DNA from 2 places in the Streptomyces sp. NPDC057253 genome. Region 1 is predicted to be linked to the other one. Evidence: riboswitches for the same ligand, from Rfam matches in the RefSeq annotation. Region 1 holds a riboswitch; the other holds the start of a gene.
What was found. A riboswitch is a leader RNA that binds a small molecule or an ion and turns the genes downstream of it on or off. The one in region 1 is predicted to bind thiamine pyrophosphate.

Region 1 (4,386 bases):
ATCCCACCAACCGGTACCGCCGCAGGCGCAGTTGGCAGGATCGAGTGCGAGGCGCACGCTGACGCTGTAGTGGGCTCCCTAGGGTGCCTCGCCGGGATTGTGGGAGCCAGTGGAGCGCGAGCAGGGGAGGGGCTTTCCAGACTTCCCGGTCACGGAGCCATCGCCCCAGGCGGAGCCGAGCAGACGCGGCCCGTGACGTCCAGGTCGGTCGTACAGTGGCGCGCTCCACCTGGACGGGAGGGGAGCTGGGGCAGGGATGGGTTGAGGAGGATGGATGCCGCAGTGGCAGCATTACGGCCGCCAGCCTGACGATCAAGCCAGTTGAGACGATCTCCGGGACTTGGCGATGGTCGACAAGCTGCGGATGTGGCCCGCAGGGACAGGGCGTACTGTGGGCCGTACATCCGGGCCGCGCCCGCTGGGCGTGAAGTCCCGCGTACCCCCCACTCATTGATCCGTGGCTGGGGTGCGCCTGGACCAGCGGAGGATCTGCAATGGGTACAGTCACCACCGACGACGGCACCACGATCTTCTACAAGGACTGGGGTCCACGCGACGGCGAGCCGATCGTCCTCCACCACGGATGGCCCCTGAGCGCCGACGACTGGGACAACCAGATGTTGTTCTTCCTGGCGCAGGGCTACCGAGTCATCGCCCACGACCGCCGTGGCCACGGACGCTCCACCCAGACGGCGACCGGCCACGACATGGACACCTACGCCGCGGACGTGACCGCTCTGACCGACGCCCTCGATCTGCGGGGCGCCGTGCACATCGGCCACTCCACCGGCGGTGGCGAGGTCGCCCGCTATGTCGCCCACGTCAAACCCGGCCGTGTCTCAAAGGCGGTCCTGGTGGGCGCGGTGCCACCGCTGATGCTGAAGACGGAGGCCAACCCGGGCGGCTTGCCGATGGAGGTCTTCGACGGCTTCCGGGAGGGCGTTGCCGGCAACCGGGCTCAGACGTTCATCGATATTCCCTCGGGGCCTTTCTACGGCTTCAACCGTCCCGGAGCGCAGGTGTCACAGGGTTTGATCGACAACTGGTGGCGCCAGGGAATGATGGGCGCGGCGAACGCCCACTACGAATGCGTCAAGGCGTTCTCCGAGACCGACTTCACCGAGGACCTCAAGCAGATCGAGGTGCCCGTCCTCGTCTGCCACGGCACCGACGACCAGGTCGTCCCGTACGACGACTCGGCACCCCTGACGGTCAAGCTTCTGAAGAACGGGACCCTCAAGTCCTACGAGGGCTATCCGCACGGGATGCTGTCCACGCACCCAGAGGTCCTCAACCCGGACATCCTTGCGTTCATCCGTTCCTGAACCCGGCGGGCCGGCCTCAGCGTCCGGCCGCTCCCCGGCGCACCCGTAGTCCGCGCCGGGGAGCGCACCCGGTCAGGCGGACGTCCGGCCTGCGCCGATCCCGGTGCTCGCAGGGATCCTGTTGTCGCTTGTAGGACATGCTGATCATGCGAACGGGAGTAGCCCCTTGCCCTCCAGGTGGGCGAGCAAAGAGTCAAGGCATGCTTCCGGGGTGGCCAGATCGGCACGAAAGAACGAGTCCTTGCCGAGTGCCCCACCGCTGACGATGACCATCCATGCTGCCCGTCGCTCAACCATGCGGTCACCGTCGACCTTGACGACGGTCGTGACGCCGTGCTCGGCCAGCCACTCCATCAGCTCAAGCATGTCCACTCGCACCCCTCCGGAGCGATCATCCCACCGCTTTGGCAAGCCCTTGGGCCGTCCGAGGCCGATCAACGCCGGCAGTCTGCACCCACAGGTGACCACCCCCACCCCGCTGTGGCCTGGGTACCGGGCGAGGATCTGCGACACTGGATGGGTTATGCCGAAGCCCGGAGAACTCACTTTCGTCGCCCCCCGCGGAGCCAAGAAGCCGCCGCGGCATCTCGCTGATCTCACTCCTGCCGAGCGCAAGGAGGTAGTGGCCGGGATCGGGGAGAAGCCGTTTCGGGCCAAGCAGCTCTCGCAGCACTACTTCGCGCGGTACGCGCACGACCCGGCGGAGTGGACCGACATCCCCGCCGGTGCGCGCGGCAAGCTCCAGGAGGCGCTGCTTCCCGAGCTCATGACCGTCGTACGGCATCTGTCGACCGACCAGGGGACCACGCGCAAGACGCTGTGGCGGCTGTTCGACGGGACGCTCGTGGAGTCGGTGCTGATGCGGTACCCGGACCGGGTGACCATGTGCATCAGTTCCCAGGCCGGGTGCGGGATGAACTGTCCCTTCTGCGCCACCGGGCAGGCGGGGCTCGATCGCAATCTGTCCACCGCCGAGATCGTGCACCAGATCGTCGACGGGATGCGGGCGCTCCGGGACGGGGAGGTGCCGGGCGGGCCCGCGCGGCTCTCCAACATCGTCTTCATGGGGATGGGCGAGCCGCTCGCCAACTACAAGCGGGTCGTCACCGCCATTCGCGCGCTCACCGACCCCGCCCCGGACGGCCTCGGGCTGTCCCAGCGCGGCATCACCGTCTCGACCGTCGGACTCGTGCCCGCCATTCACCGGTTCGCCGACGAGGGCTTCAAGTGCCGGCTCGCGATCTCCCTGCACGCCCCCGATGACGAGCTGCGCGACACCCTCGTCCCGGTGAACACGCGGTGGAAGGTGCGCGAGGTCCTCGACGCCGGGTTCGAGTACGTCGAGCGGTCCGGGCGGCGGCTCTCCATCGAGTACGCCCTCATCCGGGACATCAACGACCAGGCCTGGCGCGGTGACCGGCTCGGACGGCTGCTCCGGGGCAAGCCCGTACACGTCAATCTCATCCCGCTGAACCCCACCCCGGGTTCGAAGTGGACCGCCTCGCGGCCCGAGGACGAGAAGGCCTTCGTCGAGGCGATCGCCGCGCACGGAGTGCCCGTCACCGTCCGGGACACCCGTGGCCAGGAGATCGACGGGGCCTGTGGCCAGCTCGCGGCCACCGAGCGGTAGTCTGGCGACCGTACGTACACCTTCATATCCGACAGGGGAGCGCCACAGCGCTGAGAGTGCGGCAATCGGGCCGCAGACCCTCTGAACCTCGCCCAGGTCATTCTGGGTAGGAAGTTCGGTCATCACCGTGAACAACAAGAAGCTTTTCGCTGCCGTCGTCGGCCTCGGTCTCGTCACGCTGTCCGCGTGCGGATCCTCCGACGACGGCTCCGGGTCGGGCTCCGGCTCCGGCTCCGGCGCCAAGACCGTCACCCTCGTCAGCCATGACTCCTGGGCCGTCTCCAAGGGCGTCCTCGCCGACTTCGAGAAGAAGTCCGGCTACAAGGTCAGGGTCCTGGAGGACGGCGACGCCGGGCAGGCCGTCAACAAGGCCATCCTCACCAAGGACAACCCGCAGGGAGACGTCTTCTTCGGCGTCGACAACACCCTGCTCTCCCGGGCGCTCGACAACGGCCTCTTCCAGTCGTACGAGGCGAAGGGCGCCGACACCGTCAAGGCCGGGTACCGCGTCGACGGGGACAAGGTCACGCCCATCGACACCGGTGACATCTGCGTCAACTACGACAAGGCGTACTTCACCGAGCACAAGCTCCAGCCGCCGACGTCGTACGACGATCTGATCAAGCCCGCCTACAAGAACCTCCTCGTCACCGAGAACGCCTCCACCTCCTCGCCGGGTCTCGGCTTCCTCCTCGGCTCCGCCGCGAAGTACGGGGACGACGGCTGGCAGGGCTACTGGAAGAAGCTCAAGGCCAACGGCGTCAAGGTCGTCGACGGCTGGGAGCAGGCCTACAACGAGGAGTTCTCCGGCTCGGCCGGCGGCAAGAAGGCCAAGGCCGACCGGCCGCTCGTCGTCTCCTACGCCTCCTCGCCGCCCGCCGAGGTGATCTACGCCGACCCCAAGCCGAAGACCGCGCCCACCGGGGTCGCCGACGGCACCTGCTTCCGGCAGATCGAGTACGCGGGGCTGCTGAGCAACGCGAAGAACGCCGAGGGCGGCAAGGCGTTCCTGGACTTCCTGCTCACCAAGGAGTTCCAGCAGGACATGCCGCTCAACATGTTCGTCTACCCGGTGGTCGAGGGTGCCTCGGTGCCGGCCGAGTTCACCGAGTACGGTCCGCAGGCCAAGGATCCCGAGACCATGGACCCGGCGAAGATCGCCGAACACCGTGACGACTGGGTCAAGTCGTGGACCTCGCTCGTCCTCAGGTGAGCCGGAGGGGCGCGGCGGCACGGCTCGGCCTGATGGCCGTGCCCGTCGCGTTCTTCGCTGTCTTCTTCGCCTGGCCCGTCGCCGCGATCGTCAAGCGCGGCCTCGACACGGACGGGACCTGGCAGCTGGGCCGGATCACCGACGTCCTCACCCAGTCGGACATCCGGCACGTCCTGTGGTTCACCACCTGGCAGGCGCTCGTCTCCACCGCGCTCACG
Region 2 (4,386 bases), on a different contig from region 1:
CCGGGTTCGGTGGTGTACGGGCCGTGCTCGACCGCGGCCGCGGCCCCGGCGGGCCCGGCCCGTACGCCGGTGCTGTCAGGTCAGACGGCGAGCGCCTGGGCCCGGCGCTTCACCTCCGTGCCGCGATTCTCGCTCAGGGCCTGTGCGGGGGTGCCGGGCAGGCTGTCGTCGGGGGTGAAGAGCCACTCCAGCATCTCTTCGTCGGTGAAGCCGTCGTCCCTCAGGAGCGTCAAGGTGCCGGACAGGCCCTTGACGACCTTCTGCTCGGCCCCGTCGATGAAGGCGGCGGGGACGTGCAGCGCGCGGTTCTCACCACGGCGTACGGCGATGAGCTGGCCCTCCTTGACCAGCTGCCGCACACGCGTCACCTCGACGTCCAGCATCTCTGCGATATCGGGGAGGGTGAGCCAGGCGGGGACGAGAGCATCGATTTTTGCGTCAATCTCGGTCACGGGATTAAGCGTGCCATCCCGCACTGACAGTCGGAAGCCGGGGCGCCTCCGGCGGGGGAACGGAGGGCAGGATTCCCTGGTGACGACCGCACCGTGTCGTACGCCGTCGCCGTCCTACGCCGTCGCCGCCTTCAGCGGTCGCGCCGGGTCCGTCAGCAGCTCCGGGTCCATCTCCGCGGCCGCCTCGATCAGCCGGCGGCCCTGGGCCAGGTCGCGGGGGCGGCCCACCGCCAGAAGGGCGACCAGGCGGTTCTCGCGCAGCCAGCACACCGACCAGGCGGGGCCGGACGGATCGCCGCGCCACAGGGTCGTGTCGGCGGACGCGTGGTGGCCGGCGTACTGGACGAAGCGGCCGAACTGCTCGGACCAGAAGTACGGGACCGGGTCGTAGACCGCGGAGGTCTCGCCCAGGATCGCGGCGGCGACCGTGCGGGGTCCCTGGAGGGCGTTGTCCCAGTGGTGGACCATCAGCCGCTCGCCGTAGCGCCCCGAGGGGAAGGAGGCGCAGTCGCCGACCGCGTGGACGTCCGGTGCGGAGGTCCGCAGCCGCTCGTCGGCGACGACCTCGCCGTGCGCACCGAGCTCGATGCCGGATCCGGCCAGCCAGGCCGTGGCGGGCCGGGCGCCGATGCCGACCACGACGGCTCCCGCGGCCACCCGGGAGCCGTCGTCCAGGACGACCTCACCGGGCTCGACGCGCACCACGCGCGCGTGGGTGCGCAGATCGGCCCCCGCGTCGGCGTACCAGGACGTCATCGGCGCGGCCACCTCGGCGGGCAGCGCGCCCGCGAGCGGACGGTCGGCGGCCTCCACGACCGTCACCGCGCAGCCCGCCTCGCGCGCGGCGGTGGCGAACTCGGCGCCGATCCAGCCCGCGCCGACGACCACGATGTCGTGCTGGCGGGCGAGCACGGGGCGCAGCCGCTCGGCGTCGTCCAGGGTGCGCAGCAGATGCACGCCGGGCACGCCCTCGGTCCCGGGCAGCCGGATCGGTTCGGCGCCGGTGGCGAGGACCAGGACGTCGTACGGCACGACCCCGGCCTCGGTGTCCAGTTCGTGCGCGTCGGGGCGCACGCCCAGCGCCTCGCGGCCGAGCAGCAGTTCGATGCCGAGGGCCTCGAAGTCCACGTCGAAGGCGGAGCCCTCGGCCTTGCCCAGCAGGACCGCCTTGGAGAGCGGGGGACGGTCGTAGGGCTGATGGGGTTCCGCGCCGATCACCGTGACGGTGCCCTGGAAGCCCTGTTCGCGCAGGGCGACCGCGGTCTGCACGCCGGCCATGCCCGCCCCGACCACGACCACCCGCCGCTGCGCCTGCGTCTGCTCGGTCATTTGATCACCCTAGCCACCTGACGAACAGTCAGTCAGGAGTCGTGCCGAGTGACCTGCTCCACAACGCTGGTCCCACTGCCGGACTGCGACTCCCACTCCCAAGTCTCCTCCAGCCGCACCCGGCCGTCGGGAAGGTCCACGACCGTGGAGACGCAGTGCCCGCAGGACGTCGTCCGGTCGTGCTTGAGCTGGACGTAGCGGAAGTCGAGGCGGTCCCCCGCGCGCGTGCCGACCAGATGCCCGCGTACGACGTCCCCGCCCGTGTACTCGGCCCAGATCTCCCCGTCCTTCTCGTGGTACATGAACCGGGTCCTGGTGCCCACCTGACCTGGGGCCTGGTCGGCGACAGGGGCGAGAACGAGACCGTCGAGCGAGCGCGCCACGAAAAGAGGCTCCCTTACTGAGACATACGACGTCGGGCTAGGGTGGCCAACGTAGAGCACTCGCGGGAGCCCGGACGCACCGGGCTGAGAGGGAGGCTGGCCGGCCTCCGACCGTACGAACCTGATCCGGGTCATGCCGGCGAAGGGAGGGGCTGGACGCCCATGTCCTCACGTACGTCAGACGTCCTCGTCGTCGGGGGCGGAATCATCGGCCTGGTCACGGCCTGGCGGGCCGCGCAGCGCGGTCTCCGCACGGCGGTCGTGGACCCGGAACCGGGCGGCGGAGCCGCCCGGGTGGCCGCCGGGATGCTGGCCGCCGTCACCGAACTGCACTACGGCGAGCAGACCCTGCTCGGCCTGAACCTCGCCTCGGCCCGCCGCTACCCCGACTTCGCGGCCGAGCTCACCGAGCTGACCGGGCACGACCTCGGCTACCGCCGCTGCGGCACGCTGGCCGTGGCGCTGGACGCCGACGACCGCGCCCATCTGCGCGAACTGCACGCGCTCCAGCGGCAGTCGGGCCTGGAGTCGGAGTGGCTGTCGGGGCGCGAGTGCCGCCGTCTGGAGCCGATGCTCGCGCCGGGGGTGCGGGGCGGGCTGCGGGTGGACGGCGACCACCAGATCGATCCGCGCCGCCTCACGCGCGCGTTGCTGGCCGCGTGCGAGCGGGCCGGTGTGGTGTTCCACCGCGCGTGGGCACAACGCCTGCGGGTCGCCCGGGACCGGGCCGCCGGGATCACCATGACGGACGCCGAGGAACTGGACGCGGGCCAGGTGGTGCTCGCCGCCGGGAGCCTCAGCGGCCGTCTGGAAGGCGTCCCCCAGGCCCTCCTGCCCCCTGTGCGGCCCGTGAAGGGCCAGGTGCTGCGCCTGACCGTGCCGCCCCGGTACGCGCCGTTCCTGAGCCGTACCGTGCGGGCCGTGGTGCGCGGCAGCCAGGTCTATCTCGTGCCGCGCGAGAACGGCGAGCTGGTGATCGGCGCGACCAGCGAGGAGCTGGGCTGGGACACGACGGTGACCGCGGGCGGGGTGTACGAACTGCTGCGGGACGCGCACGAACTGGTCCCCGGCATCACCGAGCTGCCGCTGACGGAGACGCGCGCGGGCCTGCGTCCGGGCTCCCCCGACAACGCGCCGCTGCTCGGCCCGACGCAGCTGCCCGGCCTGCTGCTCGCCACCGGGCACTACCGCAACGGCGTGCTGCTGACGCCGGTCACCGGGGACGCCATGGCGCACGTCCTGACCACCGGTGAACTCCCGGAGGTGGCCCGCCCGTTCACCCCGGGGCGGTTCCTGGAGCGGGTGGAGCAGCCGGCATGAACATCTCCGTCAACGGGGAGCCGCGCCGGTTCGCTCCCGGCACGGCTCTCGACACCGTCGTACGGGCCCTGACCCCGGCGCCCTCCGGGGTCGCCGCCGCGCTCAACGAGACCGTCGTCCCGCGCGCGCAGTGGTCCTCGACGCCCCTCGCCGAGGGAGACCGCGTGGAAGTCCTCACCGCCGTCCAAGGAGGCTGACCCATGGCCGACGATCCCTTCGTCATCGGCGGTACGTCCTTCTCGTCCCGGCTGATCATGGGCACGGGCGGGGCGCCCAGCCTGGACGTCCTGGAGCGGGCGCTGGTCGCCTCCGGGACCGAGCTCACGACGGTCGCGATGCGGCGGGTGAACCCCTCGGTGCACGGCTCGGTGCTGTCCGTCCTGGAGCGGCTCGGCATCCGGGTCCTGCCCAACACGGCGGGCTGCTTCACGGCCGGCGAGGCGGTTCTCACGGCCCGCCTCGCGCGCGAGGCGCTCGGCACCGAGCTGGTCAAGCTGGAGGTCATCGCCGACGAGCGCACCCTGCTGCCGGACGGCGTGGAGCTGCTGGACGCGGCGGAGACCCTGGTCGACGACGGCTTCACGGTGCTGCCGTACACGAACGACGACCCGGTGCTGGCCCGCAGGCTGGAGGACGTGGGCTGCGCGGCGATCATGCCGCTCGGCTCCCCGATCGGCTCCGGGCTCGGCATCCGCAACCCCCACAACTTCCAGCTGATCGTCGAGCACGCACGCGTGCCGGTGATCCTGGACGCGGGGGCGGGGACGGCGTCCGACGCGGCCCTGGCGATGGAGCTGGGGTGCGCGGGGGTGATGCTCGCCTCGGCGGTGACGCGGGCCCAGGAGCCGGAGCTGATGGCGCAGGCGATGCGGCACGGGGTGGAGGCGGGCCGGCTGGCGTAC

Region 2: it holds a riboswitch for thiamine pyrophosphate, as region 1 does, so the genes downstream of both, thiO (glycine oxidase ThiO) here and ACFULQ_RS24315 (thiamine ABC transporter substrate binding subunit) in region 1, are expected to answer to the same signal.

What each region holds. Positions count from the first base shown of each region.
Region 1 covers NZ_JBHUXV010000045.1:37,653-42,038, reverse strand. The annotation lists gene ACFULQ_RS24330 (alpha/beta fold hydrolase) at 495-1,325, shown strand; gene ACFULQ_RS24325 (hypothetical protein) at 1,470-1,691, opposite strand; gene rlmN (23S rRNA (adenine(2503)-C(2))-methyltransferase RlmN) at 1,849-2,955, shown strand; TPP riboswitch at 2,979-3,086, shown strand; gene ACFULQ_RS24315 (thiamine ABC transporter substrate binding subunit) at 3,083-4,168, shown strand; gene ACFULQ_RS24310 (ABC transporter permease) at 4,201-4,386, shown strand, end outside.
Region 2 covers NZ_JBHUXV010000163.1:11,249-15,634, forward strand. The annotation lists gene ACFULQ_RS44185 (Rv2175c family DNA-binding protein) at 81-452, opposite strand; gene ACFULQ_RS44190 (NAD(P)/FAD-dependent oxidoreductase) at 567-1,781, opposite strand; gene ACFULQ_RS44195 (hypothetical protein) at 1,814-2,164, opposite strand; TPP riboswitch at 2,217-2,329, shown strand; gene thiO (glycine oxidase ThiO) at 2,327-3,484, shown strand; gene thiS (sulfur carrier protein ThiS) at 3,481-3,681, shown strand; gene ACFULQ_RS44210 (thiazole synthase) at 3,685-4,386, shown strand, end outside.